2 regions of the Caballeronia sp. INML1 genome follow, and region 2 is predicted to be linked to the other one. Evidence: predicted binding sites of a transcription regulator. Region 2 holds the regulator's gene; the other holds the start of a gene.
What was found. Region 2 encodes HrcA, which represses chaperone genes, less so after heat shock. Its sites were predicted from a motif close to TTAGCACTCNNNNNNNNNGAGTGCTAA; they were not measured.
Positions count from the first base shown of each region.

Region 1: the regulator HrcA is predicted to act here: its motif matches at 4,088-4,114, upstream of rpoH (RNA polymerase sigma factor RpoH).

Region 1 covers NZ_JALQDT010000004.1:53,200-60,105, forward strand. Annotated here, with positions in the region: gene ptsP (phosphoenolpyruvate--protein phosphotransferase) at 1-1,029, shown strand, start outside; gene nagE (N-acetylglucosamine-specific PTS transporter subunit IIBC) at 1,168-2,958, shown strand; gene rpoH (RNA polymerase sigma factor RpoH) at 3,089-4,024, opposite strand; gene NCR38_RS01290 (acyloxyacyl hydrolase) at 4,385-4,951, shown strand; gene NCR38_RS01295 (nuclear transport factor 2 family protein) at 4,997-5,380, shown strand; gene leuA (2-isopropylmalate synthase) at 5,397-6,906, opposite strand, start outside.
Region 2 covers NZ_JALQDT010000004.1:224,235-231,140, reverse strand. Annotated here, with positions in the region: partial or broken gene NCR38_RS02095 (thioredoxin family protein) at 1-200, opposite strand, end outside; gene grpE (nucleotide exchange factor GrpE) at 217-807, opposite strand; gene NCR38_RS02085 (hypothetical protein) at 1,167-1,328, shown strand; gene NCR38_RS02080 (RNA-binding S4 domain-containing protein) at 1,300-1,707, opposite strand; gene hemH (ferrochelatase) at 1,732-2,799, opposite strand; gene hrcA (heat-inducible transcriptional repressor HrcA) at 2,920-3,936, opposite strand; gene NCR38_RS02065 (NAD kinase) at 4,122-5,018, shown strand; gene recN (DNA repair protein RecN) at 5,054-6,706, shown strand; gene glnE (bifunctional [glutamate--ammonia ligase]-adenylyl-L-tyrosine phosphorylase/[glutamate--ammonia-ligase] adenylyltransferase) at 6,714-6,906, opposite strand, start outside.

The DNA.
Region 1 (6,906 bases), 170 kb from region 2:
CGGATCGAGCATGCGCCGACCGCGCTCGACGTCGAACGCGCGCGCAACGAACGCGAACGGCTCGCGGGCGTGCGCGAGGCGAATCGCAAGCTTTCGCGGCAAACCGCATCGACGAAGGATGGCAGGCATATCGAAATCGCCGCGAATATCGCGACGCTCGACGACGCGAAGGCCGCCGTCGAAAACGGCGCGGATGCGGTCGGCCTGTTGCGCACCGAACTGCTGTTCATCCATCGCCAGTCGGCGCCGACGGTCGCGGAGCACGCGCAGAGCTATCAGGGCATCGTCGATGCGCTGCAGGGCCGCACCGCGATCATCCGCACGCTCGATGTCGGCGCGGACAAGGAAGTCGACTATCTGACGCTGCCGCCCGAAGAAAATCCGGCGCTCGGTCTGCGCGGCATCCGCCTCGCGCAGGTGCGCCCCGATCTGCTCGACGACCAGTTGCGCGGCCTGCTTGCCGTGAAACCGCTCGGCACCGTGCGCATCCTTTTGCCGATGGTGACGGATGCGGGCGAGTTGCAGCGCTTGCGTGCGCGCATCGACGAACTGGCGCGCGAAGCGGGCCGAACCGAGCCGATCGAAGTGGGCGTGATGATCGAAGTGCCGTCGGCGGCGCTGCTCGCGGATCAACTCGCGAAACACGCGGATTTCCTCTCGATCGGCACCAACGATCTCACGCAGTACACGCTCGCGATGGACCGCTGCCAGCCCGATCTCGCCGCGCAGTCCGATGGCCTGCATCCCGCTGTGCTGCGCCTCATCAAGGCGACGGTGCAAGGCGCGGAAAAGCACGGCAAATGGGTCGGCGTGTGCGGCGCGCTCGGCGGCGATCCGGTCGCGGCGCCCCTGCTCGTCGGCCTCGGCGTGACCGAGTTGTCGGTCGATCCGGGGTCCGTGCCCGGCATCAAGGCGCGCGTGCGCAATCTCGATTACCAACTGTGCCGCCAGCGCGCCGAGGACTGCCTCGCGCTCGAATCGGCGCAGGCAGTAAGAGCGGCAAGCCGCGAAATCTGGCCGCAGGACTGAGCGTCCGATTCGTCGACCAGAGCTGGCGCCTCGGCGCCCGCCCTGGTCCCGTTCGAAGCCATAGACGGATTCGCGGATCCTTCAATCCCAGCAATCCCCGAAGCAGTAACGACAAGACTTATATTTTTGGAGAACCCGATGGACGCCAACCCGTTTGCAAAGATGCAGCGACTAGGTCGCGCGCTGATGCTGCCGATCGCCGTGTTACCGGTGGCCGGCCTGCTTCTGCGTCTCGGCCAGCCCGACGTCTTCAACATCAAGATGATCGCCGACGCCGGCGATGCGATTTTCACCAACCTGCCGCTCCTGTTCGCGATCGGCGTGGCGGTGGGTTTCGCGAAGGACAACAACGGCACGGCGGGTCTCGCCGGCGCGATCGGCTACCTCATCGAAGTGGCCGTGATGAAGGACATCAACGACAAGCTCAACATGGGCGTGCTGTCGGGGATCATCGCCGGTGTGGTGGCGGGCTATCTGTACAACCGGTACAAGGACATCAAGCTGCCCGAGTATCTGGCGTTCTTCGGCGGCAAGCGCTTCGTGCCGATCGTCACGGGCGTCGCGTGTCTGATACTCGGCATCGTGTTCGGCTACGTCTGGCAGCCGGTGCAGGCGGCCATCGACGCCGCGGGCAACTGGCTGACGACGGCCGGCGCGCTCGGCACCTTCGTGTTCGGCGTGCTGAACCGGATCCTGCTCGTGACGGGTCTTCACCACATCATCAACTCGCTCGCGTGGTTCGTGTTCGGCTCGTTCACGCCGCCCGGCGGCGGCGCGGTGGTGCATGGCGACCTGCATCGCTTCTTCGCGGGCGATCCGACCGCGGGCGGCTTCATGACCGGCTTCTTCCCGATCATGATGTTCGGCCTCCCGGCAGCCTGCCTCGCGATGTTCCATGAGGCGCCGAAGGAGCGCCGCGCGATCGTCGGCGGCCTGCTGTTCTCGATGGCACTGACCGCGTTCCTGACGGGCGTGACCGAGCCGATCGAGTACAGCTTCATGTTCCTCGCGCCGGTTCTCTACGCGATCCACGCGGTGCTGACGGGCCTGTCGCTCGCTATCTGCTCGGCGCTCGGCATCCATCTGGGCTTCACGTTCTCGGCGGGCGCGATCGATTACGTGCTGAACTACGGCCTGTCGCAGCGCGGCTGGATGGCGCTCGTCGTCGGCGTCGTTTACTTCATCATCTACTACGGTCTGTTCCGCTTCTTCATCCGCAAGTTCAACATGGCGACGCCGGGCCGCGAGCCGGCCACGACCGATGCGCAAACCGACGCCGACACGACCGTCGCAGGCGGCCTGATTCCGCCGGTTCCGGGCGCGGCGGTGGCGGCATCGAACACGCGCGCTGCAAAGTACGTCGCGGCGCTCGGCGGCGCGTCCAACCTGACGCTCGTCGATGCCTGCACGACGCGTCTTCGTTTGTCGGTGGTGGATTCGGAGAAAGTGTCGGAGCCGCAGTTGAAGACCATCGGCGCGCGTGGCGTGCTCAAGCGCGGCGCGACCAACGTGCAGGTGATCATCGGACCGGAAGCGGACCTGATCGCCGATGAAATCCGCAGCGAGCTCGAGCACTCGTCGACGCGCGGCGCAACGCCCGCATCGTCGACGCCGGCGCAACCGGCCGTGGCAGCGGTGAGCGTCGATCAGACGCCCGGCCCGCTCGATCCGGACCCGTTCCGCTGGCTCGCCGTGTTCGGCGGCGCGACCAATGTCGCATCGCTCGATGCGGTCGCCCAGACGCGCCTGCGCGTGGTCGTGCGTGATCCGTCGTCGGTGGATCGTCAGCGTTTGTCGTCGCTGGATGTGGCGTGGGTGTCGGCCGATACGTTCCACATCGTCGTGGGCGCGGCGGCGCAGCGTTATGCCACGCAGCTTTCCTCGCGCTTGTCGGGTAGCGGCGGCGGTGCAGCGCCGATGCCGGCGTGATGCAATAGACCATGCTTGAAAGCGGGCGGCACCCTCTGGGTGCCGTTTGCTTTTCGCGCAAGGTCAAAGAAAAAGCCCGCCGTCTCATCGACGGCGGGCTTTGCAATTTTTGTTACGACACAGTCAGGTGTTACGCGAAGTCGTGCAGCGCCGAGCGCATCTTCTTCATTGCGCTCGCCTCGATCTGGCGAATACGCTCCGCCGATACGCCGAACTCGTCCGCCAGTTCATGCAGCGTTTTGCCGCCCGAACCGTCGTCCTGCACGTCGAGCCAGCGCGCCGTGATGATGCGGCGGCTGCGCTCATCCAGCGATTCGAGCGCTTCGGCAAGGCCGTCGCTTTGCAGCTTGTCGAACTGGCGCGCTGCAATGACGTTAGTCGGCTCGTTGTGCGAGTCCGCCAGATAGGCGATGGGCGCGAACGCTTCCTCGCCGTCCTCGACCTGCCCTTCGAGGGCGATATCGCCGCCCGACAAGCGGGTTTCCATCTCCGCCACTTCCTCGCGCTTCACCTTCAACTCGTTGGCGAGACCGTCGATCTCGTCCGGCGTGAACGCCGAATGGCTCGTCTTGTGACTGCGCAGGTTAAAGAACAGCTTGCGCTGCGCCTTCGTCGTTGCGACCTTCACCATGCGCCAGTTGCGCAGGATGTACTCGTGAATCTCGGCCTTGATCCAGTGCATTGCATACGACACCAGGCGCACGTTTTGCTCGGGGTCGAAGCGCTTCACGGCTTTCATCAGACCGATATTGCCTTCCTGGATCAGATCCGCGTGCGGCAGTCCGTAACCTAGATAGTTACGGGCGATCGACACGACGAGGCGCAGGTGCGAAAGCACAAGCTGACGCGCGGCGTTCAGGTTGCCCTGCTCGCGGAACTCGGTGGCGTACTGACGTTCCTCTGCCGGCGAAAGCATCGGAATACGGTTCACTGCTTGTATGTATGAATCGATGTTGCCGATCTGGCCGGTCAGCATCGACGACTGTGCGTACGTCAGCGCGCCTGCCGAAGATGCCTTGGCAGGTGCCGAGTTCACAACATTCGGTAGGGTCATCGCATTGGTCACGCTCATAAGCTCCTTATCAACAATTCATTCGCCGCTTAACAGCAGCGGAAGTCAGACATGATATTAGCACTCCGGTTCAACGAGTGCTAAGTGTTAGAGGAGAGGGGAATGTGAGAGTTCCCACAAATACTATCGAATTTGCGGGATCAATAGGACAGTCCGTTGCATCATAAACGGAAGAATCTACCGGTACAGGGCATGCGTCGAATTCTTTACCGCTCTTACGCGCTCGGGCGAAAGAAAATTCAACAAACCGGGTGGCCGGCTGCGTTTCCTGCAAGTACTGAAAAAGGTCACTAGAATTCGGCGAGACAATGCTCTTCGTGAAACACGCCCGTCATCCGAGAACATGGGGTGCTCATGCATAAACACAAGAGTTCGTGGCATCGCACGCTTTCCCGCGTGGCGATCTGCACGGCGTTCGGCCTGGCGTCGGCGGCAGCGCATGCTGATCGATTCGGCCTTCAGATTGCAGGCGGCGTCGCCGATCGCGACATCAAGAAAGCCGACCTCGGCGTGGCCTGGGATCCTGGCCTCACGTGGTGGGAGATCGGCGGGTTCCACTTCACGCTCATCGGCGAAGGTCACGTGTCCTACTGGCACACGACCGAGGACAATGCCGTCCACCCGAACATCTGGGAATTCGGCATTACGCCGGTCGTGCGCTTCGTAAAAAGCTCCGGCTATTTCCGGCCGTTCATCGAGGCGGGCGTCGGCGTGCGGCTGCTTTCGCATACGCGCATCACGGAGGATTTCTCCGTCGCGACGGCGTTCCAGTTCGCCGACATGGTGGGCGTCGGCATGATCTTCGGCGCGAAGCAGAACTATCAGGCGGGCTTTCGCTTCCAGCATCTGTCGAACGGCGGTATCAAAGAGCCGAATCCTGGTATAAATTTCAGCCAGCTATATCTGCAATACAACTTCTGACGAGGCGCCGGTGCATCGGTTCCTCGACACAAGGGGACTCGACAGATGCCGGCAAAAACCATTGAGGCCATTCGCGGCCTCGAGCGCGACCGCTTCCGTGCGATGGTCGACGGCGACGGCCCGGCGCTGGACGCGCTGCTGGCCGAAAACGTCAGCTACGTCCATACGAACGGCAAGCGGGAGACGAAGCGCCAGTTCATCGACGCGATCACCGCAGGTCGCCGCCGTTACCGGCAGATCGAGATTCAGTCGCAGGACGTGCTGCCCGCCGGCCGCGATACGTGCCTCGTCTCGGGCCGCGCGCTGGTCGAGATGGAATCGAAGAACGGCGCGCTGCTATTTCCGATCGCCTATACCGCCGTCCACGTGCAGACCGAGGGCCAATGGCAACTGCTCGCGCTGCAGGCGACGCGCGTGGCACTCGAATAGCCACGCGCGCCGTTCGTCAGGCTTCTACGGCTTCGTCCTGCCGCACATTCTCTGCGACGCGCCCGGAGCGGTTCACTGCGCTCACGACCGCATCGGCGACTGCGAGCGCCGGATTCGCATGTACGGCGACGCCGAAGCGCGTCTGGCCCTCGCCGACGCGGCAGCCGACGAACGCCGCCGTGTCGCCGCTCGCCGTCACGGCCGTCTCGAACCAGTTCACGTTCGCGTCCACGCCGAGCGCTGCGGCGACCGTCTGCGCGTAGGCATCGCCGCTCGTCGTGCTCGCCGGCGGTGCAACCGTGACGCGCTTTCCGAACACCGACAACGTCGATACATCGACCCGCGAAACCGGCCCGCCGGCATCGAAATATTCGCGCTTGAAGAGCTCGCAGATCGCGTCGCCGCCGATTTCGGCGCCGGATGCATCGGTGATCTGCTGCACGGCGTGGCTGAACTCGATCTGCACGCGGCGCGGCGGCGTGAAGCCGAGCCCGCGTTCGAGCAGAAAAGTCGAGCCGCCCTTGCCGGACTGGCTGTTCACGCGAATCACGGCATCGTAGCTGCGGCCGAGATCGGCGGGATCGATCGGCAAATAGGGCACTTCCCACATCGTGCCCGGTACGCGCTGCGCGAGACCCTTGCGGATCGCGTCCTGATGCGAACCCGAAAATGCGGTGAACACGAGGTCGCCCGCATACGGATGACGCGGATGCACCGGAATCTGGTTGCAGCGCTCGACGACGCGGCGCACGGCGTCGATATCGGAGAAATCGAGCCCCGGGTCGATGCCCTGCGTGTAGAGATTCATCGCGAGCGTGACGAGATCGACATTGCCGGTGCGCTCGCCATTGCCGAAAAGGCATCCTTCGATGCGGTCCGCGCCCGCGAGCACCGCCATTTCCGCCGCGGCGACCGCCGTGCCGCGATCGTTATGGGGATGCACTGACAGCACGATGCTGTCGCGAAAGCCCATGTTGCGGTCCATCCACTCGACCTGATCGGCGAACACGTTGGGCATCGCCGCTTCGACCGTCGCGGGCAGGTTCACGATCATCTTGTGATCGGGCGTCGGACGCCACATTTGCGCGACCGCGTCGCACACTTCCCGCGCGAACGGCAACTCCGTCATGCTGAAGGTCTCGGGCGAGTATTGATAGATCCAGTGCGTTTGAGGCCGCGCGGCCGCGCATTCCTTGATGAGGCGCGTGCCTTCGACGGCGAGCGCCTTCACTTCGTCCTTCGACTGATTGAACACGATCTTGCGGAACGACGGCGCGATCGCGTTATAGAGATGCACGATCACCTTGCTCGCGCCCTCGACCGCTTCGAACGTGCGCTCGATCAGCTCGCGGCGCGACTGCACGAGCACTTCGATGGTCACGTCGTCCGGAATGCGCTTTTCGTCGATCAACATGCGCACGAAATCGAAATCGGTCTGCGACGCCGACGGGAATCCCACCTCGATTTCCTTGAACCCGATTTTCACCAGCATCTCGAAGAACTCGAGCTTCGCGGCAATGCTCATC
Region 2 (6,906 bases):
GAGCGCGCGGATCGCATCGGGCTTCGCGAGCATCGCTTTTTCGGCGATCTCGCAATTGAAGCAGTCGCGGCCCCAGAAGAACACCACGGCCAGCTCGTCGCCCGCCGATGCAAGACCGGCGTCGAGAAACCGGCTTCATCGAGCGCCTGCATGTCGAGGACCACCGCAAAAGCGGCCGAATCGACGAGCACGCTGGCCATGATCGCTCCGGATGCGTTATTTCGGCGCGGCGACGGTCACGAGCGCCGGACGCAGCACGCGATCGGCGATCACATAGCCCTTCTGAAGCACCGTCACGACGGTGTTCGGATCCTGCTCGGCCGGAACCATCGAAATGGCCTGATGACGATGCGGATCGAATTTCTCGCCGACAGGATTCAACGCGATGACGCGGCCTTTCTCCAAGGCGCCCGTCAGCTGACGCAGCGTCAGTTCGACACCTTCGCGAACCTTGGCGAGGTCCGAGGATTGATCCGAAAGCGCCGCTTCGAGACTGTCAAGCACGGGCAACAAGTTTTCCGCGAAATTTTCGATGGCAAATTTATGCGCCTTCGCGACATCTTCCTGGCTGCGGCGGCGCACGTTTTCCGTCTCGGCCTTGGCGCGCAGGAAATCTTCCTTCAGCGCCGCGATGGTCGCCTGCGCCTCGGCCAACGCCGCCTCGGCCTCGTTCGGCGCCGTTTGCGGCGCGGCGGCCGCGTCTGCCGGCGCGGCCTGAGCCGTGCTGGTCGTGTCTGCGGCCTGGCGCGCGTTATCGTCGGCGGGCGTGGGGTTCTGGCTCGCTGAATTTTCTTGCGTGTTTTCCATGTCGCTCAATATGAATTGCTGTTGAGTAGAATCGGCTGCGAAAGCGGCGAACAGAGTTGAGATCGCGTCTTTCGCACTAGCGCCGGAAATTGGGGCGTCGAACGCATTTTCAAGCTTTAAAGGCGAATTTTTGCGACTAGTTTCCGGCCCTCGATGGCACGAAATGGCCTGTAACCCACGCTTCGCCGCACCGCGCAATTTAGAGATTGAGGGAAAGCCCTGACTGGCCTACACTTCAACGAAGCACTGCAGACGCACGTTTACCCTAATCCTACGTATTGCTTCAACCCGCTTTCAGCCCTTGCCCGTTTCCTGAACCGGCCGCTTTCTGACCGGGCAACCCGTTCTCCGGGGGTACCATGAAACTGACCTTTGCTATTGCGGTGGTCGCCCTGGTACTCGTCGCGGGAACGACCACCATCTGCATGTCCGGCGTCGTGACCGACCGTAACACCGAGTACGGCGGCGTTCACGCGACCATCGAAAGCTACTTCAATCCGAACGAGAAAATTTGTCGATGATCCGCCGGTCTCGTTTGGTTGGCCTGCCCTGCATGCCGGCGGCGGGTTCGCGGAACGTCTTGCGACGCTCGGCCTCGGCCATGCGCTTCGCCCGGCCGTCCTCGGTCTCGGCGTAGAGCATTCGCGCGACCGTGGCCGGGCCGCGCACGTCGCACAACCCGAGTACTTCGACCTGCCAGACGAGCCCCTCGATGTCGATCTCGACGATATCGCCGACGCGCACATCCTTCGACGGCTTTACATTCGCCCCGCCGACCTTCACGCGGCCCTTCTCCACCGCATCGCTCGCAAGCGAACGCGTTTTGTAGAAACGCGCTGCCCAAAGCCACTTATCGATGCGCAAACGCGCGCCAGGTTCCGTCGAAATTTTGTGATTCATCGGTGAATGCTTGAAAAGCCTTGTTCAGGCCACCGCGGTGAGCGGCTGCACGGACTGTACGGGCCATCCCTGCAGATGCTGCGCGGCAATCTCGCCGAGCGCCTTGATCCACGCGGAAGCCGAGTTCAGACAGGGAATCCGGTGGAAATGCCTGCCGCCAGCCTTCAGGAATTCGTCACGCACCTCGATGCCGATTTCCTCGATCGTTTCGAGGCAATCCGCCGTGAAGCCGGGACAGAACACGTCCACGCGCGCGACGCCGCCTGCGCCGAGCTCCATGACCGTCGGCGCAGTGTACGGCTGAAGCCACTCCGCGCGGCCGAAGCGCGACTGGAACGTCACGCGACACTCCACCGGCGTGAGCCCAAGTGCGGACGCGAGCAGCGAGCCGGTCAACTGGCATTGGTCGTGATACGGATCGCCGAGATCCATCGTGCGCTTCGGCACGCCGTGGAAGCTCAGGACGAGCTTGTCGCCCGCGGCGAAATCCGGCTGGCCGTGATGCCGCCAGTAGTCGCGCACCTGCTCCGCAAGCGCGGCGATGTATGCCGGATGATCCGCGTAGTGGCGGATCGTGCGGATTTCCGGCTGATTGCGCACGCGCTTGAGCGCGGTAAAGGCATCGTCGAACGCGGTGGCTGTCGTGGACGATGAGTATTGCGGATACATCGGCAAGAGAAGGATGCGATCGGCGCCTTCGAGCTTCAGCTGATTCAGCATTGCGCCGATGCCGGGCGAACCGTAGCGCATCGCATAGTCGACGATCACGTGATAGTCGTTCGCCGCGAACAGCCGCCGCAGGCCCTCGACCTGCTTTTCCGTATGCACGCGCAGCGGCGAGCCTTCGGGCATCCATACTTGAGCGTATTTCTTCGCCGACGCGCGTCCGCGAAACGGCAGGATCAGCCCGCGCAGAATGACCTGCCACACGATCGAAGGTATTTCGACGACGCGCGGATCGGAAAGGAATTGCGCCAGATACTTGCGCACCGCCCGCGGCGTGGGCGCGTCCGGGGTGCCGAGATTGATCAGCAGCACCGCGACGCGATGGGAAGCGCTGGGCTGCGAGGGCAACTCGAGGTCGAAACGCATAGGGCAAGCGGGCCGGAAGGGACGTCGAAAAGGTGAAGACCATTATAGCGGCGGGTCCACGAGCGCATCATTGGCCGAATGGCCTAGTGGCGCAGCCTTGCGTGCCGCGCCAAGATGGCGTTACTGGTGGCTGAGCGACATCGAGAGCAGGCGCGCGGTGATGTCCACGATCGGAATCACGCGGTTGTAGGCCATGCGTGTCGGGCCGATCACGCCGAGCGTGCCGACGATCTTCCCGTTGACCTCGTACGGCGCCGTCACGACGCTCATTTCCTCGATCGGCACGAGATTCGACTCGCCGCCGATGAAAATCTGCACGCCTTGCGCGTGGCTCGAAACATCCAGCAATTGCAGGAGGCTCGTCTTTTGGTCGAACAAATCGAAAAGCTTGCGCAGCCGCGCCATGTCGGACGAAAGGTCCGCCACTTCGAGCAGGTTGCGCTCGCCGGAAATGAGTACGGTGTCCGTGGGATCCGTCTCGGCGGTGCTCGCGACCACGGCCGCCTGCATGAGCGCGGTCATGTCGCCGCGCAACTGATCGATTTCCTCGCGCAGGCGCCGGCGCACTTCGTCGAAGGACAGGCCCGCGAAATGCGCGTTGATGTAATTGGAGGCTTCGACGAGCTGCGACGGCGAGTAGTCGCGCTGCGTCGCCATCATGCGGTTCTGGACATCGCCCTCGGGCGTCACGATGATGAGCAGAATACGCTTGTCGGACAGCCGCATGAACTCGATCTGCTTGAACATGTGGCTGCGGCGCGGCGTGAGCACGACGCCCGCGAACGACGACAGATTGGACAGCACGCTCGCCGCCGCGGCGACGATTTTCTGCGGCTCCTCGCCCTGCAGCCGGGTCTTGACCGCAGTGGTCATGGCTTCGTCTTGCGGCGCTTCTACAGTCAGCATCGTATCGACGAAGAGCCGGTAGCCGCGCGGCGTGGGAATACGTCCCGCCGACGTATGCGGGCTCGCGACGAGGCCGAGCTCCTCGAGATCCGACATCACGTTGCGGATCGTCGCGGGACTCAGTTCGAGACCGGAATGGCGTGATAGCGTGCGCGAACCGACCGGCTGACCTTCGGCGATATAGCGCTCGATCAACGTCTTGAGGAGGGTTTGTGCACGTGGGTCTAGCATGGGGAAATTTTAGCTCAACGAGTCGGGGGGCGGCGAGCCGCGCCGCGTGCGCTGCGTTCAACGTCCGCTCCATTCTAGCGAGAATCGACGGGCGTGCCGCGCAACGTCGCGCGGTCCCGTCGCAGCACGACCGTCCAACCTCGCCCACGGTTCTTTTCGATCTCTGACTATGGTGTAATGCCGGCATGGAAATTGGCCAATTCAAGACCGTCGCCCTCGTGGGGCGCACCAACACGCCAGGCATCGAGGCGCCGCTGAGATCGCTCGCCGGTCTTCTTGCGCAGCAAGGCTTCGAGGTCGTGTTCGAGGCGGGCACCGCGAAAGACGTCGGTGTGACGGAGTTTCCCGCGCTGTCCATCGCGGAGATGGGTGCGCGCGCGGACGTCGCAATCGTGCTCGGCGGCGACGGCACCATGCTCGGCATCGGCCGACAGCTCGCACCCTACAAGACGCCGCTCATCGGCGTGAATCACGGGCGGCTCGGCTTCATCACGGACATTCCGCTCAAGGCGATGCAGGAAATCGTCCCGCAACTGCTCGCCGGCCAGTTCGAGCGCGAGGAGCGCAGCCTGCTCGAAGCGCGCATCGTGCGCGACGACAAGCCGATCTATCACGCACTCGCGTTCAACGACGTCGTGGTGAATCGCAGCGGCTTTTCCGGCATGGCGGAGCTGCGCGTGTCGGTGGACGGCCACTTCATGTACAACCAGCGCTCGGACGGCCTGATCGTCGCGACGCCGACGGGCTCGACCGCTTACGCGCTGTCGTCGGCTGGGCCGATTCTTCATCCTCAGTTGCAAGGCTTTGTGCTCGTGCCGATCGCGCCGCATTCGCTGTCGAACCGTCCGATCGTGCTGCCTGACGATTCGAAGGTGACCATCCAGATCATCGGCGGACGGGACGTCAACGTGAATTTCGACATGCAGTCCTTCACCGCCGTCGAATTGAACGACGCGATCGAAGTGCGGCGCTCGAAGCACACGGTGCCGGTGCTGCATCCGGTCGGCTACAGCACTTACGCGACGCTGCGCAAGAAGCTGCACTGGAACGAGCATCCGTCGCAGGACGCCTCTTCGCTCTGAACTAACTTCTCGTCTTCCCCTTTCCCGAAGCGTCCATGCTCCGTCATCTTTCCATTCGAGATTTCGTCATCGTCGCCACGCTGGATATCGATTTCGATCCAGGTTTCACGGTCTTTTCGGGAGAAACCGGCGCGGGCAAGTCGATCCTGATCGACGCCCTCGCGCTCACGCTCGGCGCCCGCGGCGACGCGAGTGTCGTGCGCACGGGCCAGGCGCGCGCCGATATCACCGCGGAGTTCGGCACCCATCCTTTGGTGACGCGCTGGCTGGACGAGCACGCGTTGGCGCAAGACAGCGACTCGGTCATGCTGCGCCGGGTGATCGATTCGGGCGGCCGCTCCCGCGCGTTCATTAACGGCACGCCCGCGACGCTCGCGCAGCTTCGCGAAGTGGGTGAAATGCTCGTCGACATCCACGGGCAGCACGCGCATCAGTTGCTGATGCGTCCCGACGCGCAGCGCGAACTCTTCGACACGCACGCGCAGTTGCTCGACACCGCCGGCGCGGTGAGTCGCGCGTGGCGGGCCATGCGCGACGCGCAGCAGGCCGTCGAGGCCGCGCAAAGCCGCGACCGCGAGCTGCAACTGGAGCGCGAACGCCTCGCGTGGCAACTGAGCGAATTCGACAAACTCGCGCCGCAACCGGGCGAATGGGAAGAAGTGAGCGCGGAGCATCATCGGCTGTCGCATTCGGCGAGTCTCATCGACGGCGTGCAGGGCGCGCTCGGCGCGCTTTCGGAGTCCGACGAGGCCATGATTTCGCAGCTCGGCACGATCATCTCGAAGGTGCGCGGCCTCGCCGATATCGATCCCGCGCTTAATGACGTGCTCGCGTCGCTCGAACCGGCGGAGATCCAGTTGCAGGAGGCGTCGTATTCGCTGTCGCATTACGCGCAGCGGCTCGAACTCGATCCCGACCGGCTCGCGCAAGTCGAAAGGCGCATGGATCAGCTTCACTCGACGGCACGCAAGTTCCGCCTTCAGCCCGAAACGCTGCCCGAGGAACACGAAGCGCGCCGCCGCCAGCTCGCCGAACTCGACGCCGCCGCCGATCTCGACGCGCTCAACGCCGCAGCGGACAAAGCGAAAGGCGAATATCTCGCGCACGCCAACGTGCTGTCGAAGGCGCGCGCGAAGGCCGCGAAGCATCTCTCGAAAGCAGTCACCGCCGGCATGCAGGAGTTGTCGATGGCGGGCGGCAGCTTCGAAGTCGCGCTCGTGCCCCTCGCCGAAGGCGGCGCCAACGGGCTGGAGCAGGTCGAGTTCCGCGTTGCCGGTCATGCGGGCGTCGCGTTGAGACCGCTCGCGAAAGTCGCGTCAGGCGGCGAACTGGCGCGTATCAGCCTCGCGCTCGCCGTGATCGCGAGCACCGCGAGCCCGACGCCCACGCTCATCTTCGACGAGGTGGACACGGGCATCGGCGGCGGTGTCGCGGAGGTGGTCGGGCGTCTGCTACATCAACTCGGGCGTGACCGTCAGGTCCTATGCGTGACGCACCTGCCGCAGGTGGCCGCGCGCGGCGATCAGCACTTCCAGGTCGCGAAGTCTCCGGACGACGCCGGCGGCACCGTGAGCACGGTGACCCCGCTCGACAAGAGCAGGCGCATCGAGGAAGTCGCGCGCATGCTGGGCGGGCTGGAGATCACCGCGACCACGCGCAAGCACGCGAAGGAAATGCTGGCCGCCTGAAGCCGGCTCAGCCCGCCACGCTGAACACCCGCTCCCACAACGCTGTCACCGCGTCGCGCTCGGTCTGAACCTCGGCCGGATCGACGCGCGCCTTCTCCATGCCGTCGAGCCGCAGCGTGTGCTGGAGCTTGCGGTAATGCCGGTAAGCCGCGCCGATGACTTCCGCTTGCGCTTCGGCGATCAGTCCGCTTTGCGCAGCG